3 regions of the Virgibacillus ihumii genome follow, and region 1 is predicted to be linked to each of the others. Evidence: a T-box and tRNA genes for the amino acid it is inferred to sense, from the RefSeq annotation. Region 1 holds a T-box; the other regions hold tRNA genes.
What was found. A T-box is a leader RNA that pairs with one kind of tRNA and senses whether it is charged. The one in region 1 lies ahead of HUX68_RS05855 (valine--tRNA ligase), so its partner is inferred to be a tRNA-Val.
Positions count from the first base shown of each region.

Region 2: it encodes a tRNA-Val, which carries the amino acid that the T-box ahead of HUX68_RS05855 (valine--tRNA ligase) is inferred to sense. The anticodon was not compared.
Region 3: it encodes a tRNA-Val, which carries the amino acid that the T-box ahead of HUX68_RS05855 (valine--tRNA ligase) is inferred to sense. The anticodon was not compared.

Region 1 is NZ_CACVAN010000001.1:1,165,245-1,173,170, forward strand. It holds gene HUX68_RS05855 (valine--tRNA ligase) at 1-1,361, opposite strand, end outside; T-box leader at 1,406-1,641, opposite strand; gene HUX68_RS05860 (hypothetical protein) at 1,816-2,004, shown strand; gene HUX68_RS05865 (phosphotransferase) at 2,001-3,008, opposite strand; gene HUX68_RS05870 (LysM peptidoglycan-binding domain-containing protein) at 3,202-4,206, opposite strand; gene hemL (glutamate-1-semialdehyde 2,1-aminomutase) at 4,383-5,669, opposite strand; gene hemB (porphobilinogen synthase) at 5,697-6,677, opposite strand; gene HUX68_RS05885 (uroporphyrinogen-III synthase) at 6,684-7,445, opposite strand; gene hemC (hydroxymethylbilane synthase) at 7,445-7,926, opposite strand, start outside.
Region 2 is NZ_CACVAN010000001.1:2,917,232-2,925,157, forward strand. It holds gene HUX68_RS14250 (glycosyltransferase family 2 protein) at 1-118, opposite strand, end outside; gene HUX68_RS14255 (YwaF family protein) at 461-1,267, opposite strand; gene HUX68_RS14260 (glycine betaine uptake BCCT transporter) at 1,428-2,924, opposite strand; tRNA gene HUX68_RS14265 (tRNA-Glu) at 3,266-3,340, shown strand; tRNA gene HUX68_RS14270 (tRNA-Val) at 3,346-3,421, shown strand; tRNA gene HUX68_RS14275 (tRNA-Thr) at 3,432-3,507, shown strand; tRNA gene HUX68_RS14280 (tRNA-Tyr) at 3,554-3,638, shown strand; tRNA gene HUX68_RS14285 (tRNA-Gln) at 3,653-3,724, shown strand; tRNA gene HUX68_RS14290 (tRNA-Lys) at 3,849-3,921, shown strand; gene HUX68_RS14295 (hydroxymethylglutaryl-CoA reductase, degradative) at 4,132-5,421, shown strand; gene mvk (mevalonate kinase) at 5,418-6,377, shown strand; gene mvaD (diphosphomevalonate decarboxylase) at 6,489-7,466, shown strand; gene HUX68_RS14310 (phosphomevalonate kinase) at 7,480-7,926, shown strand, end outside.
Region 3 is NZ_CACVAN010000001.1:2,830,842-2,838,767, forward strand. It holds rRNA gene HUX68_RS13725 (16S ribosomal RNA) at 463-2,026, shown strand; rRNA gene HUX68_RS13730 (23S ribosomal RNA) at 2,172-5,090, shown strand; rRNA gene rrf (5S ribosomal RNA) at 5,252-5,367, shown strand; tRNA gene HUX68_RS13740 (tRNA-Val) at 5,382-5,457, shown strand; tRNA gene HUX68_RS13745 (tRNA-Thr) at 5,468-5,543, shown strand; tRNA gene HUX68_RS13750 (tRNA-Lys) at 5,571-5,646, shown strand; tRNA gene HUX68_RS13755 (tRNA-Leu) at 5,653-5,737, shown strand; tRNA gene HUX68_RS13760 (tRNA-Gly) at 5,753-5,827, shown strand; tRNA gene HUX68_RS13765 (tRNA-Leu) at 5,847-5,936, shown strand; tRNA gene HUX68_RS13770 (tRNA-Arg) at 5,940-6,016, shown strand; tRNA gene HUX68_RS13775 (tRNA-Pro) at 6,021-6,097, shown strand; tRNA gene HUX68_RS13780 (tRNA-Ala) at 6,103-6,178, shown strand; rRNA gene HUX68_RS13785 (16S ribosomal RNA) at 6,407-7,926, shown strand, end outside.

The DNA.
Region 1 (7,926 bases):
AACCATGTATCAAGTACATCTTCATCCTGCTCCCAGTTTTCAATATCTGCAGGTGCTTCTATACCTACATAAAGCTCGTTCGTTTCCTTATGGTACCAGGCTGGGATGCGGTGCCCCCACCATAACTGTCGGGAAATACACCAGTCACGGATATTTTCCATCCAATGCAGATAAGTCCGCTCAAACCTTTCTGGAACAAAATTAACTTTTCCGTCGTCTTGCTGCATGTCGATAACCGCATCAGCCAGTGGCTGCATATTGACGAACCACTGTGTTGACAAATACGGCTCAACTACAGCCCCACTGCGCTCAGAATGACCTACCTGATGGGTATGATCTTCAATTTCGAATAAAACACCTTGCTCCTGCAGATCTTTTACAATTTGCTTCCGGCACTCAAAACGATCCATCCCCTGGTATTCACCGGCATTTTCGTTCATGGAACCATCCTCATTCATCACAAGAATCCGTTCCAGATTGTGCCGATTACCAATTTCAAAGTCGTTCGGATCGTGTGCCGGGGTGATTTTTACCGCTCCGGATCCCATTTCCATATCAACATATTCATCAGCTACGATTTCCATTTCACGTCCAACGATTGGCAGTACAACAGTCTTCCCGATCAAATGCTTATAACGGTCATCTTCAGGATGCACAGCAACAGCAGTATCACCTAGCATTGTTTCCGGACGCGTTGTGGCGATTTCAATTGTCTCAACACTGTCTTTAATTGGATACCGCATATGATAAAACTTGCCCTGAACTTCCTCATAAATCACCTCGATATCGGAAAGCGCTGTTTTTGTATCCGGGTCCCAATTAATAATATATTCCCCGCGATAAATTAACTCTTTTTCATACAGTGTTACAAAAACTTCGCGAACCGCTGACGATAAACCTTCATCCAGTGTAAAGCGTTCCCGGGAATAATCAAGTCCTAAGCCCAGTTTCTCCCACTGCGAACGAATAAAGTCAGCATATTCTTCCTTCCAGTCCCAAACTGTGTCCAGAAATTTTTCACGTCCAAGGTCATAGCGGTTTTTACCTTGCTCCTTTAATTTGGCTTCCACTTTTGCCTGGGTTGCAATCCCTGCATGGTCCATTCCGGGGAGCCACAGTACATCATATCCCTGCATGCGTTTCATTCTGGAGATCGTATCCTGCATGGTTGTGTCCCATGCATGTCCCAAATGCAGTTTTCCGGTTACATTTGGAGGCGGAATCACAATTGAAAAGGGTTCCTTTGCCTTATCTCCTGTTGCTTCAAAAAACTTGCCATCGACCCAATACCGATATCGGCCTTGCTCGATTTTCCGAGGATTGTACTTTGATGACATATTTGTTTTCGGTTCATCACTCATTTTAGTTGCCTCCTTAGAAATTAAAAAATCCCTTTCATCCATATAAAAAGGACGAAAAGGATACAATTCCGTGGTACCACCTTTGTTCACAAACGTACGTCTGTGCACTTCATTCATGGATAACGGCCAAAAGCCGGCACTCTTCTAATTAGAGAGTAACTGTTCAAAGAGGCTGCATCAAGGGCGACTTTCCAAAATAATTAATCCTGAGAAACTTTCAGCATTTGTTTCCCTCTCTGCAAGGCAACTATTCTGTACTCTTCCCTGTCACTGCATTTTCATTTTGAGTATATTTTACCTGTTATATCCGGTAAAATCAACTGTTTTATCACTGTCATCTGATCTCATCAACTGCAACCAGCAGAAAAGTACATTCCGCTGATGCAGTTTTTGTTGCACAAATGAACAATGGTTCATCATATACTATTAAACAGCAACGAAAGAGGTGATTAATATGGCAAGATACTATCGTTACCGGCTTCCCCCTTGGGCCAGGAAATGCATTATCATTTGTGAACGGATTACACTGCCGCTCCTGATATTTCAATTAATCCGAACCTTATTCATACCAACAACCTTTGATGTATTCCTGCTTGGAATTTTAACCGGACTGTTTATAGCATTCTATCTCGAATGGATCTAACTGCCATTCAATTTGCCATCAGACAAATGTTTTTCCAGCCAATTTGAACAATACAATCCAAATTTAAGCTGACGAAAAGCATATTCCAGTTCCTTCGTCCGGTAAACCATTGTATCACCGGAAGAACGATTATGATACGCATCAATCATTTGTATGTAAGTTCGCGGATTCAACGAGGATATGACAAATAAGTACACCTCCTGCTGCTTTAATGGATTGCCTGAAATGTAACTGAAAAAAAAGTCCATTAATTTATCGGAAGATTGATAATCAGAACGTACCTTGTGGTTGAAAAATTGGATTAAATCAGTTGTTGCATTATCATAAAAAGCATTTTCCCAGTTTATTAAATAGGGTTGATCCCCGTGCAATGTATGTGATTCTTTCAGGTTTCCGTGACACAGACTATAGTTCCATTCAGCTGTATCACCAAGTTCAGAACAAAATTGTTCAATTTTCCAGTCCAGTTCCTGAAATGTTTCGTTTAATAGATGGTAATGGGTACAGACCTGTAATTCAAACGGTGACATGAACCGATTCTGTTCAAACATTTCCACATAATGTAACAAGTTCCGCTGCATTGTAGAACATCGTTTCCGGTATTCAGAAAATTTTTCAATTATTGGTTCCGGTTCCACTTGATAATCCTTTTTTGTTTTTGCGTGTACTTCAGCGATACATTCAGCAATTGTCCTGGTGGATTGCATATCCTCTTCCAGTTTTTTATTTGGAATCCACGGGGACAGATAGCAGATCAAATCATTCTGATCCGTATATATCTTAGAATGGTTGGTTAAATAGACCGGCAGTATTGATTTAATATCATGTTTAGACGCTAGGCGATACGTATCCTCCCATACAGATAATGCCTGCTTGTTCATGCGGCTTTGCTTTAAGGCATACTTTTGTTGACCGGTATCAACTTGATATAACCGATCCGTCTCCTGCTTGAATTTAACTGGGTATATGTTATACGCACTAACTGCTTTTCTGATATTCTCCATACAATTCACCACCAAATAATATAAACTGTAAAAACCATTGTTTCATTCCACAGCATAATCCGGCTGTTGGAAAACTTGGTTGCCATCAAGCCTTTAGGTGACGGTCTTTGTTGCATTTATGCAGTAAGAAAGAGTTTATACTTTCACCTGCCAAGCAATACCCCTTACTGCATCAGCAAGGGGCATCAGGGTTCTAACTTTTTCGATATGGAATATACAGTAATTGTCCCTCTTTCAAATCATCATTACTTAACCGGTTCCGTTTCAGCAGTTGTCCGGCAGATATCTGATATCGGTCAGCAATTGTTTCAACCGTATCTGTCTCCTGGACAATACATAAGCGCATACTCGTGTATTGTTCACCTTCCTCGGTCTGAAATACATCTGCCAGATAACGTACATCTTCCAGATTATCTGTTTGCGCTTCCGGTATTTCTGACGGATCGGCAGCTTCCGTAATTTCTACTTCCGGGGCCGTATCATTCTGATGAATTTCCTCTTCTGCCTTCTCATTCACATCCTTGTTAAAAAACTCTGTCAGAGACTGAGACTTCTTCTTTTTCCAACGCTCCTCTTCCTCTACGGTTTCATTTGCCGGTTCTTCCTCTGGCATTTGCGGAAGTTCTGAAACAAAATCTTCTGCAGAATCAGAATTCATTTCTTCTTCGTTTGCTTTTTCTTTTATATCAAATTCAAATGTTTCATCCTCCCGCTGCAGAAAAGCTGTATCCTCCTTCTCATGGACTGTTGATTCCTGTTGCGGATTATCAATCCCATGAATTTGAACCGTGGAGCTTAACTTCATTTGGGTCTGATTGGGTATTTCATAATCAAACGATTCAATATCAACGGTTATATCATTCAGATCATTAACCCGATTAACTGGAATTGAGATCTCAACTGGAAACCTGTGTAAAAACTCTGATCGATCATCTTCCAATTCTACGACCTTCTCGACGTACCTTTTGGAGTGATAATCATTCAGGTTATCAGGCTCTGCATTATCTTCGTTGGATGGAAGCCGCTTATAAGTACCTTGGAGCTCAATAACTCCCCTAATTGAAATATAATCATGAAACGGTTGGATGGAAATTTCCGGCTCCAGTGAAACCCCCATCATCTCTAAAACTTCCTGTCCTTTTTCAAAGTAAAGTGATTCATTTAAATCAAAACGAAACACCGCTTGATCATCAGCCAAGTGATTTCCTCCCTTCAACATATATTCCATATGCTTATATGTCTTATTCATCTATATGAAACATATTCCAAAGTTATTCATTTTACTGAAATTTTCAGAGAGAAGACTACACTCACCAGATTTGCGGACAACAGTAGAAAAGCTACCCCATCCCGGGATAGCTTGAATACGTAATATTATTTTTTGATAGCTTCAAATGCCTTTCGCACTGCTGCAATTGTTTTTTCAATGTCTTCATCCGTATGGGCGGTAGATAAAAACAACCCTTCAAACTGTGATGGAGGAAGGAAAATTCCTTCATCAATCATGCTTCGGTAGTATTGTGCGAAATAATCAAGATTGGACGTCTGGGCTGTTTCATAATTAATGACCGGCTGATTGGTGAAGAAAAATCCAACCATCGAACCTGCTCTATTTATTTGAAGCGGGATGTTAAAATCAATTGCTGCCTGTTTATATCCTTCGACCAGCTTATCAATTTTTTCGCTGATTTGATCATAGGACGATTCATCCAATGCGCTCAATGTTTCGAAACCAGCCGTCATTGCAAGGGGGTTTCCTGACAGCGTTCCAGCCTGATAAATCGATCCTGTTGGCGCAACTTTTTCCATAATCTCCCGTTTACCGCCATATGCTCCTACCGGCAGACCTCCGCCTATAACCTTTCCGAGGCAAGTTAAATCAGGTGTAACACCAAAGAAGCCCTGCGCACAATTATACCCGACACGGAAACCGGTCATGACCTCATCAAAAATGAGCAATGTACCATTTTCTTCAGTGACCTTCCGTAATTCCTGCAAAAAGTCTTCCTGTGGCGGAACAACTCCCATGTTGCCGGAAACCGGTTCAACGATGACCGCAGCAAGTTCTTCCCCAAACTGTTCAAACGCATAGCGAACACTTTCAATATCATTGTACGGAACGGTAATGGTGTTCTGCGCAATCGACTCAGGAACACCTGGACTGTCCGGTAAACCGAGTGTGGCAACACCGGAGCCTGCTTTAATCAGGAGCGAGTCACCGTGCCCGTGATAGTTTCCTTCAAATTTTAAAACCTTGTCGCGTCCGGTATATCCCCGTGCAACACGGATTGCGCTCATCGTCGCTTCCGTACCGGAGTTAACCATGCGTACCATTTCAATGGATGGAACACGATCGATCACTAATTGTGTCAGTTTGTTTTCAATTAATGTCGGTGCACCAAAGCTTGTCCCATTATCCACTGCATCCTTCAAACCTGATACAACCCGATCATCAGCATGTCCCAAAATCAGGGGACCCCAGCTTAAAACATAATCAATATATTCATTTTTATCGATATCAACTATTTTTGATCCCTTGCCGGATTCCATAAAAACCGGTGACATACCGACTGATTTAAATGCACGTACAGGAGAGTTCACTCCTCCAGGCATGAGATCAACTGCCTCTTTATATGCATCCTGCGACTTGTCAAAGCTCATTTATCAACACCCCAACACTTAAAAATTTTATTCACGAAGCCATTTGGCTGCGTCTTTAGCAAAATAGGAAATAATCAGATCTGCCCCTGCCCGTTTCATGGCAGTCAGTTTTTCCAAAACTAATTCTCTTTCATTAATCCATCCATTGTTTGCGGCTGCCTTGACCATGGAATACTCTCCGCTGACATTGTACGCAACAATTGGAGCGTTATAATTATTCTTCATATCCCGAACAATATCAAGATATGACATAGCCGGTTTAACAATCAGAAAATCGGCCCCTTCTTCCATATCAGACTCTGCTTCTCTTAATGCTTCGACCCGATTGGCGGGATCCATCTGATATGTTTTGCGGTCGCCAAACTGCGGGGTACTATCTGCTGCATCCCGAAAAGGCCCATAAAATGCCGAGGCATATTTAACGGCGTACGACATAATCGGTATATTCGTGTAACCTGCTTCATCCAATGCATAACGGATAACTGTTACAAATCCATCCATCATATTGGACGGCGCAATGATATCAGCACCAGCTTCAGCTTGTGATACGGCGGTTTTCGCAAGCAGTTCCAGTGATGCATCATTATCCACATCATGATCATGAATGACGCCACAATGTCCATGTGAAGTATACTCACAAAGACATGTGTCGGCAACGACCAGCATGTCAGGAACTTCCCTTTTAATAAGCCGGGTTGCTTCCTGGACAATTCCTGTGTCGGCGAATGCCCCAGTACCTTGTTCATCTTTCTCTGCAGGCACCCCAAACAACATGACAGCTTTTATTCCCAGTGACTGCAGCTCTTCCATCTCTGCCTTTACATAGTCAAGGGATACTTGAAATACCCCCGGCATTGACGGAACCTCATTTTTAATTTCATTTCCTTCCACCACAAAAATCGGATAAATAAAATCATCTGTATGCAGTTGTGTTTCACGGACCAATGACCGCATTACTGCTGATGTACGCAGTCTCCTGTGACGCTTAAAATCATAATTATCTGTCATCTGAACCTACCCTTTCACTGCGATATAATCACTCATACATTGTATCATGCCATCGATTGTAAATTCATCTGGTGTTAATATATTTTCAAACCCCGATTCCTGCGCATAGTTACAGGTTGTCGTCCCGATACAGACATAAATACAATCCTGTTCAATGGTTCCCTCATTCATTTCCAAAAAAGCATCAACAGTTGATGGACTTGTAAACGTTATAAAATCAGGGCTTTCTTTGGCTAATACCCAGCTTAATTTTTGTCTGTTTTCATAGTTGAATAACGATTCATACACAACTACTGTATCAAACGGAACATCCTTATCAGCCAGCCAGTTCGGCAAGACATCCCTCGATTTCGTCCCCTGGATAAGCAAAACCTGACTTTCATGCAGTCTATCCGGTTCAGGAAATTCATTTGTCATGGCTTCAGCGTGATACGTGGACGGAATAAAATCAACCTGATATCCATAGTCTTCTAATTTTTCGGCTGTTTTATGGCCCACCGCTGCAAGTTGTGTTTCCTCTGTTATTGTTTTCCAGCCGTCGCGTTTTAAAAAACAATCAACACCATTTGCACTCGTAAAAAAAATCCAGTTATACGGTTTTGCTTCGTCAAAGAACTGTCTCGTAGTGTCGTTATCGATGCATGAAATTTTTAACAGGGGAACTTCAATTGGATTCCCGCCGGCTTGTAATACCTTTTCGGAAAATTCCGTCGCCTGCTTTTTCTCCCTGGTAATCATTATTTTCTTTCCATGCAAAGCAGTTGGCATCAGTTATCGAGCTCCTCTTTTACCGTATCGACGATGTCCTTGGCGCCACGATTTATCATTTTTTCGGCGGCCTCTTTCCCAACTGCAGTCGGATCATTTCCACACACTTCTTCTTTCAAAATAGTTTTACCGTCGGGGGTACCTACCATTGCCGTAAGGACAATTTCATCGCCTTCCATCCTGGCATGACCGCCGATTGGTACTGAACAACTGCCTTCAAGCAAATTCAAAAAAGTACGTTCAGCTTTAACAGTTGTAGTGGTAAGAGAGTCATTAATAACGCTCAACAGCTGATGAAGCTCTTTATCATCTTCACGGCACTCAATGGCCAATGCACCTTGCCCGACCGCTGGAACACATACATCCGGTTCAAGGTATTCCGTAATAAGCTCTTCACTTAAACCTACACGTTTTAAGCCAGAGACTGCCAGGATAATCGCATCATAGTCCTCTTCTTCCAATTTTCTTATCCTTGTTTCAA
Region 2 (7,926 bases), 1.8 Mb from region 1:
TCATATAAATTTTTCCGATATTGGAAGCATTTGATATGTTATCCGTTAGTAATTGATTGTAATCTAATCTGTTTGGCAGTGATTGTTTTTCTTCTGAAACGTCCGTTAGGGTCTTCATTAAATCACTCCTGTAATTATCTTTCGTTTGTTCTATATAGTGTATTTTATTTTAATTTTGTTTTCTATATAGAACGATTTAAATATATAATAATACTTTTCTCCTACTTTGTAAACCTTTTTGTTAGAAAATTTCATCATATTTTTATAAAGATTAAGAGGGAATAACATAAAGATGTGCACAGATTATTTCCTAAAATCATGAAGATGTGTAAAATTAATTAAGGGAGGTGGCATTTTTAATGAACTTACTGTTTATCCTCGCCATAATTGTCACTGTAGCGGAATTGTTTGTTGCATATTTCTTAATAAAAAAACAAAAGATGGCTTTATGGCAGTCTCTTTATGTATCGTTACCAGTTATTGTTATCGTATGGGTGGTTGCATTTATGTACTCATAACGGGACAAACACCCAAAACTACCTGGGTGTTTGTTTAGTCCTAAAGAGAAATTGTACGCTATATATTGGACGAAAAATACGCTTAATGCTAATAAGCAAAGATTAAAATAGTATATAAATCCGCTGCCAAGTAAGTCGAGCGGTGTACTAGCTGTTGGTGTATGTGATAAATAAAGATAATTTGATCCAAGCACAGGGTTTACGACAAATCCTATCAGAGCAGCATACAGCAGTATATATCCGTAGCTTTCCAGCATTGATTTGAACGTTATTTTAGTGGAATTTGCAACCACTAAAAATAAACTGACCCAGGAAACAACGATGTGATGAATGAAAAACTTCCAGTACCTGAAGTGTGGGATATCATATGGCAATTCAGGTGTTACAACTGCAAGAAATGCGGGGACAAGTCCGAAGAAAAATGTAATATGAATTAATTTTTCATTGTGACTAAATAGAGCGATAGCCCCTGTAATTCCCGTTATCCCACATAAATGCAAAGGAATATGTTCGCTTAGACTCCATATTTCGTTGACAGCAGCCCAAATCTGATAAGTGATTTCTGAAAGAACCAGTACTCCAAACAGCCCCCAGCGGATTATATTGTACAGTTTGGCATTTCTGCGTAATTTGTGGCGTGCAGTTAAAAATAGAATGAGTCCTAAGAAATAAATAATCAGCATTATAATATGGCTTACCCCAAACGTCATAAATGGCTGCCCGTCCAACCCGACAAACCAATCAACCATAAAATCCTCCCCAATTATATTTATTCGTATGTTAATTATATGATGAAAGAAAGAGTTGAGGAACCCAAATTATAATTGCATCGTGAATAAAAAGAATCCGCTTCTTACAAATTTGCAGAAGGGATTCTTGTCAAAACGATTTTTCTATACATCCGCTAAATTAAACTTTTGTTGATCTCCCTTCGTTTTTAAGTGATTTGAAAAAGGAATAAACCATGATAAGCATGATAATTGAAAACGGGAATGCGGCAGATATCAGGGCGTTTTGCAATGCTTGCAGTCCACCGGTGTATAAAAGCACTGCTGCAATTGCCGATTGGGCAATCCCCCAGGAAAATTTAACAGCCGCTGATGGAGATAGAGAACCGTTTGTCGTTTGCATTCCCAGCACGAATGTGGCTGAATCAGCAGAGGTAATAAAAAAAGTTGCAATAAGCATAATACCCAATATAGATAGCACTGTGCCCATTGGAAAGTAATCAAACATACCGAATAACATTTGTTCCGCAGGCAATCCGGCAAGGTCTGTACCGTTTTTTTGCATATTAATACCGGTCATGCCAAAGACCGCGAACCAAATAAAGCTTACAATACTGGGAACCAGCATGACGCCTGAAACAAACTCACGAATGGTTCTCCCTCTGGATACGCGCGCTATAAATATTCCTACAAATGGAGACCAGGCAATCCACCATGCCCAGAAGAACACAGTCCAATCCATAACCCATTGACGCTGTTCAGGGTTATTCGCAGCAATCCGTACACTTTCGGTAGGGATGCTCCTAACGTAGGTGCCCAAGGTTTCGGTGAAGGAATTTAAAATATACATGGTTGGACCAAGTATAAGTGTTGCGATAAGCAAAATGGTTGCAAGTCCCATATTTGTATTGCTTAAGTATTTAATTCCTCTGCCGAGTCCGGAATATGCGGATAGCATGAACAAAACGGTAACAACTAATATAATTATTAACTGGACTACAAATCCGTTGTCAACTCCGAATAGGTAAGTGAACCCACCATTTATTTGTGTGGCGCCAAATCCCAAGGTTGTAGCTACACCGACAATCGTTGCAAATACAGCTATTACATCAATTATTTTTCCCATGAATCCATGCATTTTATCGCCAAAGACAGGTTCCAGTGTCATGCTGACCAATGCTGGTTTATCTTTTCGAAATGTAAAATAGGCGAGGATCAAAGCAATAATCGCATAGATTGCCCATGCATGCAGCCCATAATGAAAAAAAGTGATACGCAGGGAATCCTCCAATGCTGCTACAGTACCAGGATCGGCTATTGGTGGATGTTTCATATAATGTGATACTGGTGATGCCACGCCATAAAATACAAGGCCTATGCCCATGCCGGCACTGAACAGCATGGCAAACCAGCTAGGATAGCTGAATTCCGGTTTTTCCCCTTGTTTACCTAGCCTTATTTTGCCGTAACGGCTAAAAATTAAATATAAACAAATCAGTACAAAGAGCGTTACCGATAATAGATAAAACCAACCAAAATGAACAGATATATAGCTCATGATGGAGCCTGAAATCTTTTCAAAAAGATCGGGTGCAACTGAACCCCAAATAGCCATTGCCAGTGTAATTGCTAATGTAATCCAAAATACAGCGGTCACTTCCGATGTTACTCGCTTCATGATGCTCCCCTTCCTGAAATGAATTTTATTATTCTGCAGCTGAAGACTGGGATTTTTCCTGTTTTTCGAAGGCAGATAAGAAAGTAATATACTTTCAACCGCACAAATGCAATTAAGGTCGCCCCCAAAGGCCTGGTGGCACCAAAGTTTTCTAATAATAGTATTTCATTAAGGGAATGTTCTATACAAGAAGCAGCAGGATTATTGGAGGTCTCTCGCAAGGATTTGAAAAACTTCTGGAGAATTAAAAAAACCTCTTTACAAAGAGATTAAATCTGTATATAATAAAATTCGTTGGTTTCCGACAAGACATGCAATTATATATACGTACACCATTGCTGGGCCCGTTGGTCAAGTGGTTAAGACACCGCCCTTTCACGGCGGTAACACGGGTTCGAATCCCGTACGGGTCACCATAATTGGAGGATTAGCTCAGCTGGGAGAGCACCTGCCTTACAAGCAGGGGGTCGCAGGTTCGAGCCCTGCATCCTCCACCATTCTTTTAATGCCGGTCTAGCTCAATTGGCAGAGCAACTGACTTGTAATCAGTAGGTTGGGGGTTCAATTCCTCTGGCCGGCACCATTTATTTTTTTGTATAATTACTGTCCATACGGGCTAGAATAAATTGGGAGGGGTAGCGAAGTGGCTAAACGCGGCGGACTGTAAATCCGCTCCCTCAGGGTTCGGGAGTTCGAATCTCTCCCCCTCCACCATACTTAGTTCATGTTGGGCCATAGCCAAGCGGTAAGGCATCGGGTTTTGATCCCGTGTATCCCAGGTTCGAATCCTGGTGGCCCAGCCTTTTTTATTGCCACTTTTTTCATGATCCGCGGATATCACGGTTGAAATCGCGGATACATCGATAAAAAACGCGGATAACCGACTTAAAATTGCGGATATCCTGAACGACTTTTACATAACATGAGCCATTAGCTCAGCTGGCAGAGCATCTGACTTTTAATCAGAGGGTCGGAGGTTCGAATCCTCCATGGCTCACTATTCTGACCGTGCCATACAAGCATAATAACTGGCGGAAATACATGACACATATTATAATAGCAGATAAACAAGGTCGTTATGATTATCAACAACCTTGTTTATTTGCATTTTTAGCTGTTTTTTTACATAATAGATACAGTAATTTATTACTATAAAAATAAGTTCATTAACATATATAATTTATGATAATCTAAAGGATGAGATGGTATGAAGACTTCCCGAATTCCTGGCTTTTATAATAAGACTGTTGAAGAGCGCAGAGAGCTTCTCGCAACAATGGAAGATTTTACCGAAAATGAGATGGAAATTTTGTTTTCAAAAGAGCCGCTGCCTGCCGAAACTGCAGATAAAATGATAGAAAATGTCATTGGGACATTCCCGCTCCCATTGGGGTTAGGTTTGAATTTTTTGATTAATGATAAGGAATATACTATACCAATGGCAGTGGAGGAGCCATCCATACTTGCTTCTGCGAGTCACATTGCTAAAATTGTCAGAGAAACCGGGGGTTTTACTGCTGAATCCAGTGAACGTGTGATGATCGGCCAGATACAGGTAATTGGCTGTTCCGATTTTGCAGCGGCAAAAGAAACCATTCTAAAGGAAAAAGATGCATTAATTGATGCTGCCAATGCTTCATATCCAAGTCTTATGGCCAGAGGCGGCGGAGCAGAGGATCTGGAAGTCAGGGTTTTAAATGAAAATTCCGATTCACGGTATGGACAAATGCTTGTCCTGCATGTTTATATAAACACATGTGATGCAATGGGAGCGAATATCATTAATACAATGGTCGAGTCATTGGCGCCGACAGTTGAAAAACTGACGGGTGGAAAGGTTTATTTGCGGATTTTGTCTAATTATCCGGATAGATGTCTTGCCAAAGCACGTTGTGTCATACCACCTGAATTGCTGGCGACGAATGATTTTTCGGGGGAAGCAGTGCGGGATGGAGTTATTCATGCCTATGAATTTGCAGCATCTGATCCCTATAGGGCTGTTACCCATAATAAAGGTATAATGAACGGTATAGACCCGATTGTAATTGCAACGGGGAATGACTGGCGTGCTGTGGAAGCAGGGGCGCATGCTCATGCCGCTAGATTTGGAAAATATGGATCAATGACAGTTTGGTCCAAAGATGATAAGGGAAACCTTGTTGGTGAGCTGGAATTGCCGATGTCAGTCGGAACGGTAGGTGGTTCCATACGCGTACATCCTATGGCTGAAGTTTCATTGAAGATTTTGGGAGTGGAGACTGCCCGTGAACTCGCACAGGTTATTGTAACTGTTGGACTTGCCCAAAATCTCGGGGCGTTAAAAGCCTTGGCAACAGATGGAATTCAAAAAGGTCATATGGCGTTACATTCTCGTTCTGTTGCAATCGCAGCAGGAGCTACTGGGGAGATGATTGATATCATTGCTGAACGATTGGTGAATGAAAAAGAAATCCGTGTCGGAAAAGCTAAAGAATTGGTGGACGAATATACAAAATGAGTGCAGAAAAAGCAACAACTTCAGAACAAACAGCTATCGGAATAGCTCATAGTAAATTGATTCTAATCGGCGAACACGCAGTTGTACACGGACAGCCTGCAATCGCCATTCCTTTTCCGCTGGTAGGTGTGGAGTCAATTGTTGATTATGTACCGGGATCGGTTAAGATTAACAGTACGTTTTATACGGGTCCGATTGAATCCGCCCCCGATTCATTGGAAGGACTTGTAACGTGTATTCAAGAGACAATGAAGCACTTGCAGCTCCCGTGCGAGGATTTTATGATTCGGATTAAATCATCAATACCACCCGGAAAAGGGCTTGGTTCGAGTGCTTCTGTTGCAATTGCAGTAATCAAATCTCTTTTTGCGTTTTTTGGCGAAAAATATTCAGAGCAGGATTTGCTTAATCTATCCAATATATCTGAAACGTATGCACATGGTGTTCCCAGCGGTATTGATACCTTAACGATTACTTCAGGGTCACCGGTTTGGTATGAAAAAGATGAGCCGATTAATTTTATTAATCCGGAAGGTGATTTCCATTTTATTGTTGCCGATTCAGGTCGTGTAGGTGACACACGTTCAGCCGTTGAATCAGTCGCTACCTTGCTGAGATCCGCTCCTAAGCGAATTCAACACAAGTTGGACCGTATTGGAGAAATAACGCATCGGGCAAGAAATGCGCTGGAAACCGCCAGCAAACATCTGCTTGGTCAGATGCTGAATGAAGCCCAGCGTGAACTGGAAGCGCTTGGCGTGAGTGATGCTGGTCTAAACCGATTGATTTATTTTGCACGGCAGGAAGGCGCATTAGGTGCGAAATTAACTGGCGGGGGAAATGGCGGCTGTATTATTGCACTGGCCCGAAATGAAGTGCATTCCAGACAATTGGCTGAGAAGCTAAGAAAATTCGGAGCACATGCGGTATGGCCATTTGTTTTACGTAATAACTAAAAAGATGTGTTTTAGCAGTCAAGAAAATTAAAACTTTCTTGCTGCATAAGTTCAACTAAGGTTGTCACCTAAAGGTTTGTGACAACCAAGTTTTCTAATGAGGGGATACGCATGAAAGCAACAGCTAAGGCACACACGAATATCGCCCTGGTAAAATATTGGGGGAAACGGGATGAATCACTGATTCTCCCTATGAATAACAGCCTTTCTTTAACATTGGACGGATTTTATACGACTACTTCTGTTGAATTCCATAATGAGCTGACTGAAGATCGTTTTTATTTAAATGATAAAGCCGTAGTCGATAAACAATATGATCGTGTTTCCAGTTTTTTAAGTCTTATCCGGAACTCTGCGGGAAAGGATAATCTGTTCGCAGAGGTTCACTCGACCAATCATGTGCCGACGGCTGCCGGATTTGCTTCTTCTGCATCAGGATTTGCCGCCCTTGCAGCGGCTTCTGCAAGAGCGTTGAACCTCGACATCGATGATAAGGCCCTCTCCGCATTAACCAGGCAAGGATCCGGTTCTGCATGCCGCTCCATTTACGGTGGATTTGTTGAATGGGAAAAAGGTACACAAGCAGATGGTTCTGATTCGTATGCTGTGCCGGTAGCACCAGCAGATCATTGGGACATCCGGGTGGCGGCGGTTGTTCTGTCATCGAATGCGAAAAAAGTCCTCAGCAGGGAAGGAATGAAGCGGACAGTCGAGACATCACCGTTTTATTCAAGTTGGGTGGACAGCATTCCGAGTGATTTGAAACAGATTAAAGCAGGGATACAAAACAAGGATTTTGAAAAAGTCGGATCTATTGCCGAAATGAACTGTCTGAAGATGCATGCGACAACACTTGCTGCAAATCCGCCTTTTTCGTACTGGCATGATACTACAATGGCAGTAATGCATGCAGTACAGGAATTAAGAGAATCGGGCATTCCGGCATATTTTACAATTGATGCTGGGCCGAACGTGAAGGTTCTTTATTTGCCGGAGGATGAAGAAACATTGGAGCAGTCTCTCCGTGAAGTCCCCGGTGTAAATGATGTTATTGTCAGTAAAGCCGGCCAGGGCATATCCTATTTGTAGGGGTTGAAATGTTTTGACTACATCGATAACTGTAAAAACACCTGGAAAATTAATGGTTGCCGGAGAGTTTGCTGTTCTTGAAAATTATCAAAAACTGGTGGTTATGGCGGTTAACCGTTTTGTTTATGCTGCATTGGAGCAAAGCGGTGAAAACCGTCTTTCTTTGCTTAATTATGGCCTAACAGATGTTAAATGGGAGTGGACTGGGGACAAAATTTCAGTCAAAACGGGTGATGACCGGATACGATTTGTGGAAAATACAATGACGGTAGTATATACATATCTGCAGGAAAATAATATTCCGCCGGAGCCGTGTCATTTGTCAGTTCGCAGTGAACTGGATGATACCGGCGGTCGCAAATATGGCCTTGGTTCAAGCGCGGCTGTCTCTACTGCTGTAGTTTCAGCGATTTTAAAGCGGTTTTTGCCAAATGAACCATCTGAACAGCTGATTTTTAAG
Region 3 (7,926 bases), 1.7 Mb from region 1:
GCGATAAAATGTGTTTGCTCAGTATCAACCCTGTACCATATTAACAAAGTGGTGCAGGGTTTATCTGTTTTTTAAATCATTTTATGTAAGTTCATGCGCGGTGGATAAACTGAAAACCGTGCCCTATAAATGCACAGTTTCAGTTTGGGTAAAATATCCAAAAAATTAAAGTTTATTTTCTATTGATTTCGGGGAATAATCATGGTACATTAGAAATCGTTGCGCTAACAAAGGCAGCAACGAACTCCTTCTAAAAATCATTTCAAAAAAGTTATTGACATTGTTTTTGGAAGATGGTATATTAATTAGGTCGCTGTTTTGAAGCGGCGCAATAAATTTGCTCTTTGAAAACTGAACAAAACAACCAGTATGTCAAGAAACAGGACGAAAGCAAAAGCTTTCCCCTGGATTCAATTTACGAAGCTAAGCTATGGTTGATTGGTGTCAATCATATATCAACTTTCTATGGAGAGTTTGATCTTGGCTCAGGACGAACGCTGGCGGCGTGCCTAATACATGCAAGTCGAGCGCGGGAAGCAAGCGGAAGCCTTCGGGTGGAAGCTTGTGGAACGAGCGGCGGACGGGTGAGTAACACGTGGGCAACCTGCCTGTAAGATTGGGATAACTCCGGGAAACCGGGGCTAATACCGAATGAAGCGCGTCATCGCATGATGACGTGATGAAAGGCGGCTTTTAGCTGTCACTTACAGATGGGCCCGCGGCGCATTAGCTAGTTGGTGGGGTAAGAGCTTACCAAGGCGACGATGCGTAGCCGACCTGAGAGGGTGATCGGCCACACTGGGACTGAGACACGGCCCAGACTCCTACGGGAGGCAGCAGTAGGGAATCATCCGCAATGGACGAAAGTCTGACGGTGCAACGCCGCGTGAGTGATGAAGGTTTTCGGATCGTAAAACTCTGTTGTCAGGGAAGAACAAGTACCGTTTGAATAAGGCGGTACCGTGACGGTACCTGACCAGAAAGCCCCGGCTAACTACGTGCCAGCAGCCGCGGTAATACGTAGGGGGCAAGCGTTGTCCGGAATTATTGGGCGTAAAGCGCTCGCAGGCGGTCTTTTAAGTCTGATGTGAAATCTCGCGGCTCAACCGCGAATGGTCATTGGAAACTGGAGGACTTGAGTACAGAAGAGGAGAGTGGAATTCCACGTGTAGCGGTGAAATGCGTAGAGATGTGGAGGAACACCAGTGGCGAAGGCGACTCTCTGGTCTGTAACTGACGCTGAGGAGCGAAAGCGTGGGGAGCGAACAGGATTAGATACCCTGGTAGTCCACGCCGTAAACGTTGAGTGCTAGGTGTTAGGGGGTTTCCGCCCCTTAGTGCTGCAGTTAACGCATTAAGCACTCCGCCTGGGGAGTACGGCCGCAAGGCTGAAACTCAAAAGAATTGACGGGGGCCCGCACAAGCGGTGGAGCATGTGGTTTAATTCGAAGCAACGCGAAGAACCTTACCAGGTCTTGACATCCTCTGCCAGCGCTGGAGACAGCGTGTTCCCTTCGGGGACAGAGTGACAGGTGGTGCATGGTTGTCGTCAGCTCGTGTCGTGAGATGTTGGGTTAAGTCCCGCAACGAGCGCAACCCTTGATCTTAGTTGCCAGCATTCAGTTGGGCACTCTAAGGTGACTGCCGGTGACAAACCGGAGGAAGGTGGGGATGACGTCAAATCATCATGCCCCTTATGACCTGGGCTACACACGTGCTACAATGGATGGAACAGAGGGCAGCGAAGCCGCAAGGTGTAGCAAATCCCATAAAACCATTCTCAGTTCGGATTGCAGGCTGCAACTCGCCTGCATGAAGCCGGAATCGCTAGTAATCGCGGATCAGCATGCCGCGGTGAATACGTTCCCGGGCCTTGTACACACCGCCCGTCACACCACGAGAGTTGGCAACACCCGAAGTCGGTGAGGTAACCTTTTGGAGCCAGCCGCCGAAGGTGGGGCCAATGATTGGGGTGAAGTCGTAACAAGGTAGCCGTATCGGAAGGTGCGGCTGGATCACCTCCTTTCTAAGGATTATTACGGAAGGCATACTTGGTTGTTTGGTTCAGTTTTGAGGGAGTAAATTCTCTCATTTGTACCTTGAAAACTGAATAAGCAAGATCAACGACATCAAATCAAAAGCGAAGGCGAAGAAGAAGTACGTCTATTCATAGTTAAGTGAAGAAGGGCGCACGGTGAATGCCTTGGCACTGGGAGCCGAAGAAGGACGGGACTAACACCGATATGCCCCGGGGAGTCGTAAGTAGACTTCGATCCGGGGATTTCCGAATGGGGGAACCCGCTGTTCGTAATGGAACAGGACGTGTATCTGAATACATAGGGTACGCGAGGCACACCCGGGGAACTGAAACATCTCAGTACCCGGAGGAAGAGAAAGCAAACGCGATTTCCCGAGTAGCGGCGAGCGAAACGGAAGCAGCCCAAACCAGAAAGCTTGCTTTCTGGGGTTGTAGGACACTCCATTGGAGTTACCAAGAGATGCATTAGACGAATCGGCCTGGAATGGCCGGCCGAAGAAGGTAAGAGCCCTGTAGTCGAAAATGCGTCTCCTCCGGAGTGGATCCTGAGTACGACGGAACACGAGGAATTCCGTCGGAATCCGGGAGGACCATCTCCCAAGGCTAAATACTCCCCAGTGACCGATAGTGAACCAGTACCGTGAGGGAAAGGTGAAAAGCACCCCGGAAGGGGAGTGAAAGAGAACCTGAAACCGTGCGCTTACAAGTAGTCGAAGCCCGTTAATGGGTGACGGCGTACCTTTTGTAGAATGGACCGGCGAGTTACGATCGTATGCAAGGTTAAGTGGAAGACACGGAGCCGCAGCGAAAGCGAGTCTGAACAGGGCGAATGAGTATGCGGTCGTAGACCCGAAACCGTGTGATCTACCCATGTCCAGGGTGAAAGTCAGGTAACACTGACTGGAGGCCCGAACCCACGTATGCTGAAAAATGCGGGGATGAGGTGTGGGTAGGGGTGAAATGCCAATCGAACACGGAGATAGCTGGTTCTCTCCGAAATAGCTTTAGGGCTAGCCTCAAGGGAAGCGTACCGGAGGTAGAGCACTGATTGGACGAGGGGCCCTCACCGGGTTACCGAATTCAGTCAAACTCCGAATGCCGGTTACGTAGCCTTGGGAGTCAGACTATGGGTGATAAGGTTCATAGTCGAAAGGGAAACAGCCCAGACCGCCAGCTAAGGTCCCAAAGTATACGTTAAGTGGAAAAGGATGTGGCGTTGCCCAGACAACCAGGATGTTGGCTTAGAAGCAGCCATCATTTAAAGAGTGCGTAATAGCTCACTGGTCGAGTGACGCTGCGCCGAAAATGTACCGGGGCTAAACGTATCACCGAAGCTGCGGATTGTTCTTCGAACAATGGTAGGAGAGCGTTCCAGGCGCTGTGAAGTCAGACCGTGAGGACTGGTGGAGCACCTGGAAGTGAGAATGCCGGTATGAGTAGCGAAAAAAGAGTGAGAATCTCTTTCACCGAAAGCCTAAGGTTTCCTGAGGAAGGCTCGTCCTCTCAGGGTTAGTCGGGACCTAAGCCGAGGCCGAAAGGCGTAGGCGATGGACAACAGGTCGATATTCCTGTACCACCTCATGAGCGTTTGAGCGACGGGGGGACGCAGGAGGAGAAGGAAAGCGCACCGATGGACGTGTGCGTCCAAGCAGTAAGGCAGTTGGATAGGTAAATCCGTCCAATAATGCCGAGCTGTGATGGGGAGGGAAATAGAGTACCGAAGTTCCTGCATCCACACTGCCAAGAAAAGCCTCTAGTGAGTTCATAGGTGCCCGTACCGCAAACCGACACAGGTAGGCGAGGAGAGAATCCTAAGGTGAGCGGGAGAACTCTCGTTAAGGAACTCGGCAAAATGACCCCGTAACTTCGGGAGAAGGGGTGCTTGCTTACGAGTGAGCCGCAGTGAATAGGCCCAAGCGACTGTTTAGCAAAAACACAGGTCTCTGCGAAGCCGAAAGGCGAAGTATAGGGGCTGACACCTGCCCGGTGCTGGAAGGTTAAGGGGAAGCGTTAGCACTTCGGTGCGAAGCGCAGAACCGAAGCCCCAGTAAACGGCGGCCGTAACTATAACGGTCCTAAGGTAGCGAAATTCCTTGTCGGGTAAGTTCCGACCCGCACGAAAGGTGCAACGACTTGGGCACTGTCTCAACGAGAGACCCGGTGAAATTATACGATGTGTGAAGATGCACATTACCCGCGACAGGACGGAAAGACCCCGTGGAGCTTTACTGTAGCCTGATATTGAATGTTGGTACAGCTTGTACAGGATAGGTGGGAGCCATTGAACCCGGAGCGCCAGCTTCGGTGGAGGCACCCGTGGGATACCACCCTGGCTGTACGGACCTTCTAACCCAGGGCCGTAATCCGGTCCGGAGACAGTGTCAGGCGGGCAGTTTGACTGGGGCGGTCGCCTCCCAAAAGGTAACGGAGGCGCCCAAAGGTTCCCTCAGAATGGTTGGAAATCATTCGCATGAGTGTAAAGGCAGAAGGGAGCTTGACTGCGAGACCTACAAGTCGAGCAGGGACGAAAGTCGGGCTTAGTGATCCGGTGGTTCCGCATGGAAGGGCCATCGCTCAACGGATAAAAGCTACCCCGGGGATAACAGGCTTATCTCCCCCAAGAGTTCACATCGACGGGGAGGTTTGGCACCTCGATGTCGGCTCATCGCATCCTGGGGCTGTAGTCGGTCCCAAGGGTTGGGCTGTTCGCCCATTAAAGCGGTACGCGAGCTGGGTTCAGAACGTCGTGAGACAGTTCGGTCCCTATCCGTCGTGGGCGTTGGAAGTTTGCGAGGAGCTGTCCTTAGTACGAGAGGACCGGGATGGACACACCGCTGGTGTACCAGTTGTTCCGCCAGGAGCACAGCTGGGTAGCTACGTGTGGCAAGGATAAGTGCTGAAAGCATCTAAGCATGAAGCCCCCCTCAAGATGAAACTTCCCATCACTTCGAGTGAGTAAGATCCCTCAGAGACGATGAGGTAGATAGGTCCGAGGTGGAAGCGTGGTGACACGTGGAGCTGACGGATACTAATCGATCGAGGACTTAACTAAACAGCTTTTGATGGTGCGTTGCATATACGCTTATTCAGTTTTCAGGGTATAAATTCCTGAATAGCTCTTGCATTTTTTATCGAAAATGCCTATAATATATCTTGTCTTGAAAAATGAGGGAGAACATCGTGACGAAAGATGTCATGGTTCCAGCCCGAAGGTCTGGTAGCAATAGCGGAGAGGTCACACCTGTTCCCATGCCGAACACAGCAGTTAAGCTCTCCAGCGCCGATGGTAGTTGGGGCTTTGCCCCTGCAAGAGTAGGACGCCGCCAGGCTTTACATATGTGTGGGAGGATTAGCTCAGCTGGGAGAGCACCTGCCTTACAAGCAGGGGGTCGCAGGTTCGAGCCCTGCATCCTCCACCATTCTTTTAATGCCGGTCTAGCTCAATTGGCAGAGCAACTGACTTGTAATCAGTAGGTTGGGGGTTCAATTCCTCTGGCCGGCACCATTTTCTTTTTTAATTAAAAATTATTGTGAGCCATTAGCTCAGCTGGCAGAGCATCTGACTTTTAATCAGAGGGTCGGAGGTTCGAATCCTCCATGGCTCACCATTTAATGCGGGTGTGGCGGAATTGGCAGACGCGCTAGATTTAGGATCTAGTGTCTCGCGACGTGGGGGTTCAAGTCCCTCCACCCGCACCATTTCAAATACATACTGCGGAAGTAGTTCAGTGGTAGAACACCACCTTGCCAAGGTGGGGGTCGCGGGTTCGAATCCCGTCTTCCGCTCCAATATAAACAAATAAGCCAAGCCGGGGTGGCGGAATGGGCAGACGCACAGGACTTAAAATCCTGCGGTAGGTCTACTACCGTGCCGGTTCGAGTCCGGCCCTCGGCACCAGAAGCGCCCGTAGCTCAATTGGATAGAGCGTCTGACTACGGATCAGAAGGTTAGGGGTTCGACTCCTCTCGGGCGCGCCATTTACGGGAAGTAGCTCAGCTTGGTAGAGCACATGGTTTGGGACCATGGGGTCGCAGGTTCGAATCCTGTCTTCCCGACCATCTTTGGGGCCTTAGCTCAGCTGGGAGAGCGCCTGCCTTGCACGCAGGAGGTCAGCGGTTCGATCCCGCTAGGCTCCACCAAAATATCATTTATTTTTTCAAAAACATTAAAAAAAGATATTGACTTTGTTTTTGAGAAGATGGTATATTAATTAGGTCGCTGTTTTGAAGCGGCGCAATAAATTTGCTCTTTGAAAACTGAACAAAACAACCAGTATGTCAAGAAACAGGACGAAAGCAAAAGCTTTCCCCTGGATTCAATTTACGAAGCTAAGCTATGGTTGATTGGTGTCAATCATATATCAACTTTCTATGGAGAGTTTGATCTTGGCTCAGGACGAACGCTGGCGACGTGCCTAATACATGCAAGTCGAGCGCGGGAAGCAAGCGGAAGCCTTCGGGTGGAAGCTTGTGGAACGAGCGTCGGACGGGTGAGTAACACGTGGGCAACCTGCCTGTAAGATTGGGATAACTCCGGGAAACCGGGGCTAATACCGAATGAAGCGCGTCATCGCATGATGACGTGATGAAAGGCGGCTTTTAGCTGTCACTTACAGATGGGCCCGCGGCGCATTAGCTAGTTGGTGGGGTAAGAGCTTACCAAGGCGACGATGCGTAGCCGACCTGAGAGGGTGATCGGCCACACTGGGACTGAGACACGGCCCAGACTCCTACGGGAGGCAGCAGTAGGGAATCATCCGCAATGGACGAAAGTCTGACGGTGCAACGCCGCGTGAGTGATGAAGGTTTTCGGATCGTAAAACTCTGTTGTCAGGGAAGAACAAGTACCGTTTGAATAAGGCGGTACCGTGACGGTACCTGACCAGAAAGCCCCGGCTAACTACGTGCCAGCAGCCGCGGTAATACGTAGGGGGCAAGCGTTGTCCGGAATTATTGGGCGTAAAGCGCTCGCAGGCGGTCTTTTAAGTCTGATGTGAAATCTCGCGGCTCAACCGCGAATGGTCATTGGAAACTGGAGGACTTGAGTACAGAAGAGGAGAGTGGAATTCCACGTGTAGCGGTGAAATGCGTAGAGATGTGGAGGAACACCAGTGGCGAAGGCGACTCTCTGGTCTGTAACTGACGCTGAGGAGCGAAAGCGTGGGGAGCGAACAGGATTAGATACCCTGGTAGTCCACGCCGTAAACGTTGAGTGCTAGGTGTTAGGGGGTTTCCGCCCCTTAGTGCTGCAGTTAACGCATTAAGCACTCCGCCTGGGGAGTACGGCCGCAAGGCTGAAACTCAAAAGAATTGACGGGGGCCCGCACAAGCGGTGGAGCATGTGGTTTAATTCGAAGCAACGCGAAGAACCTTACCAGGTCTTGACATCCTCTGCCAGCGCTGGAGACAGCGTGTTCCCTTCGGGGACAGAGTGACAGGTGGTGCATGGTTGTCGTCAGCTCGTGTCGTGAGATGTTGGGTTAAGTCCCGCAACGAGCGCAACCCTTGATCTTAGTTGCCAGCATTCAGTTGGGCACTCTAAGGTGACTGCCGGTGACAAACCGGAGGAAGGTGGGGATGACGTCAAATCATCATGCCCCTTATGACCTGGGCTACACACGTGCTACAATGGATGGAACAGAGGGCAGCGAAGCCGCAAGGTGTAGCAAATCCCATAAAACCATTCTCAGTTCGGATTGCAGGCTGCAACTCGCCTGCATGAAGCCGGAATCGCTAGTAATCGCGGATCAGCATGCCGCGGTGAATACGTTCCCGGGCCTTGTACACACCGCCCGTCACACCACGAGAGTTGGCAACACCCGAAGTCGGTGAGGTAACCTTTTGGAGCCAGCCGCCGAAGGTGGGGCCAATGATTGGGGTGAAGTCGT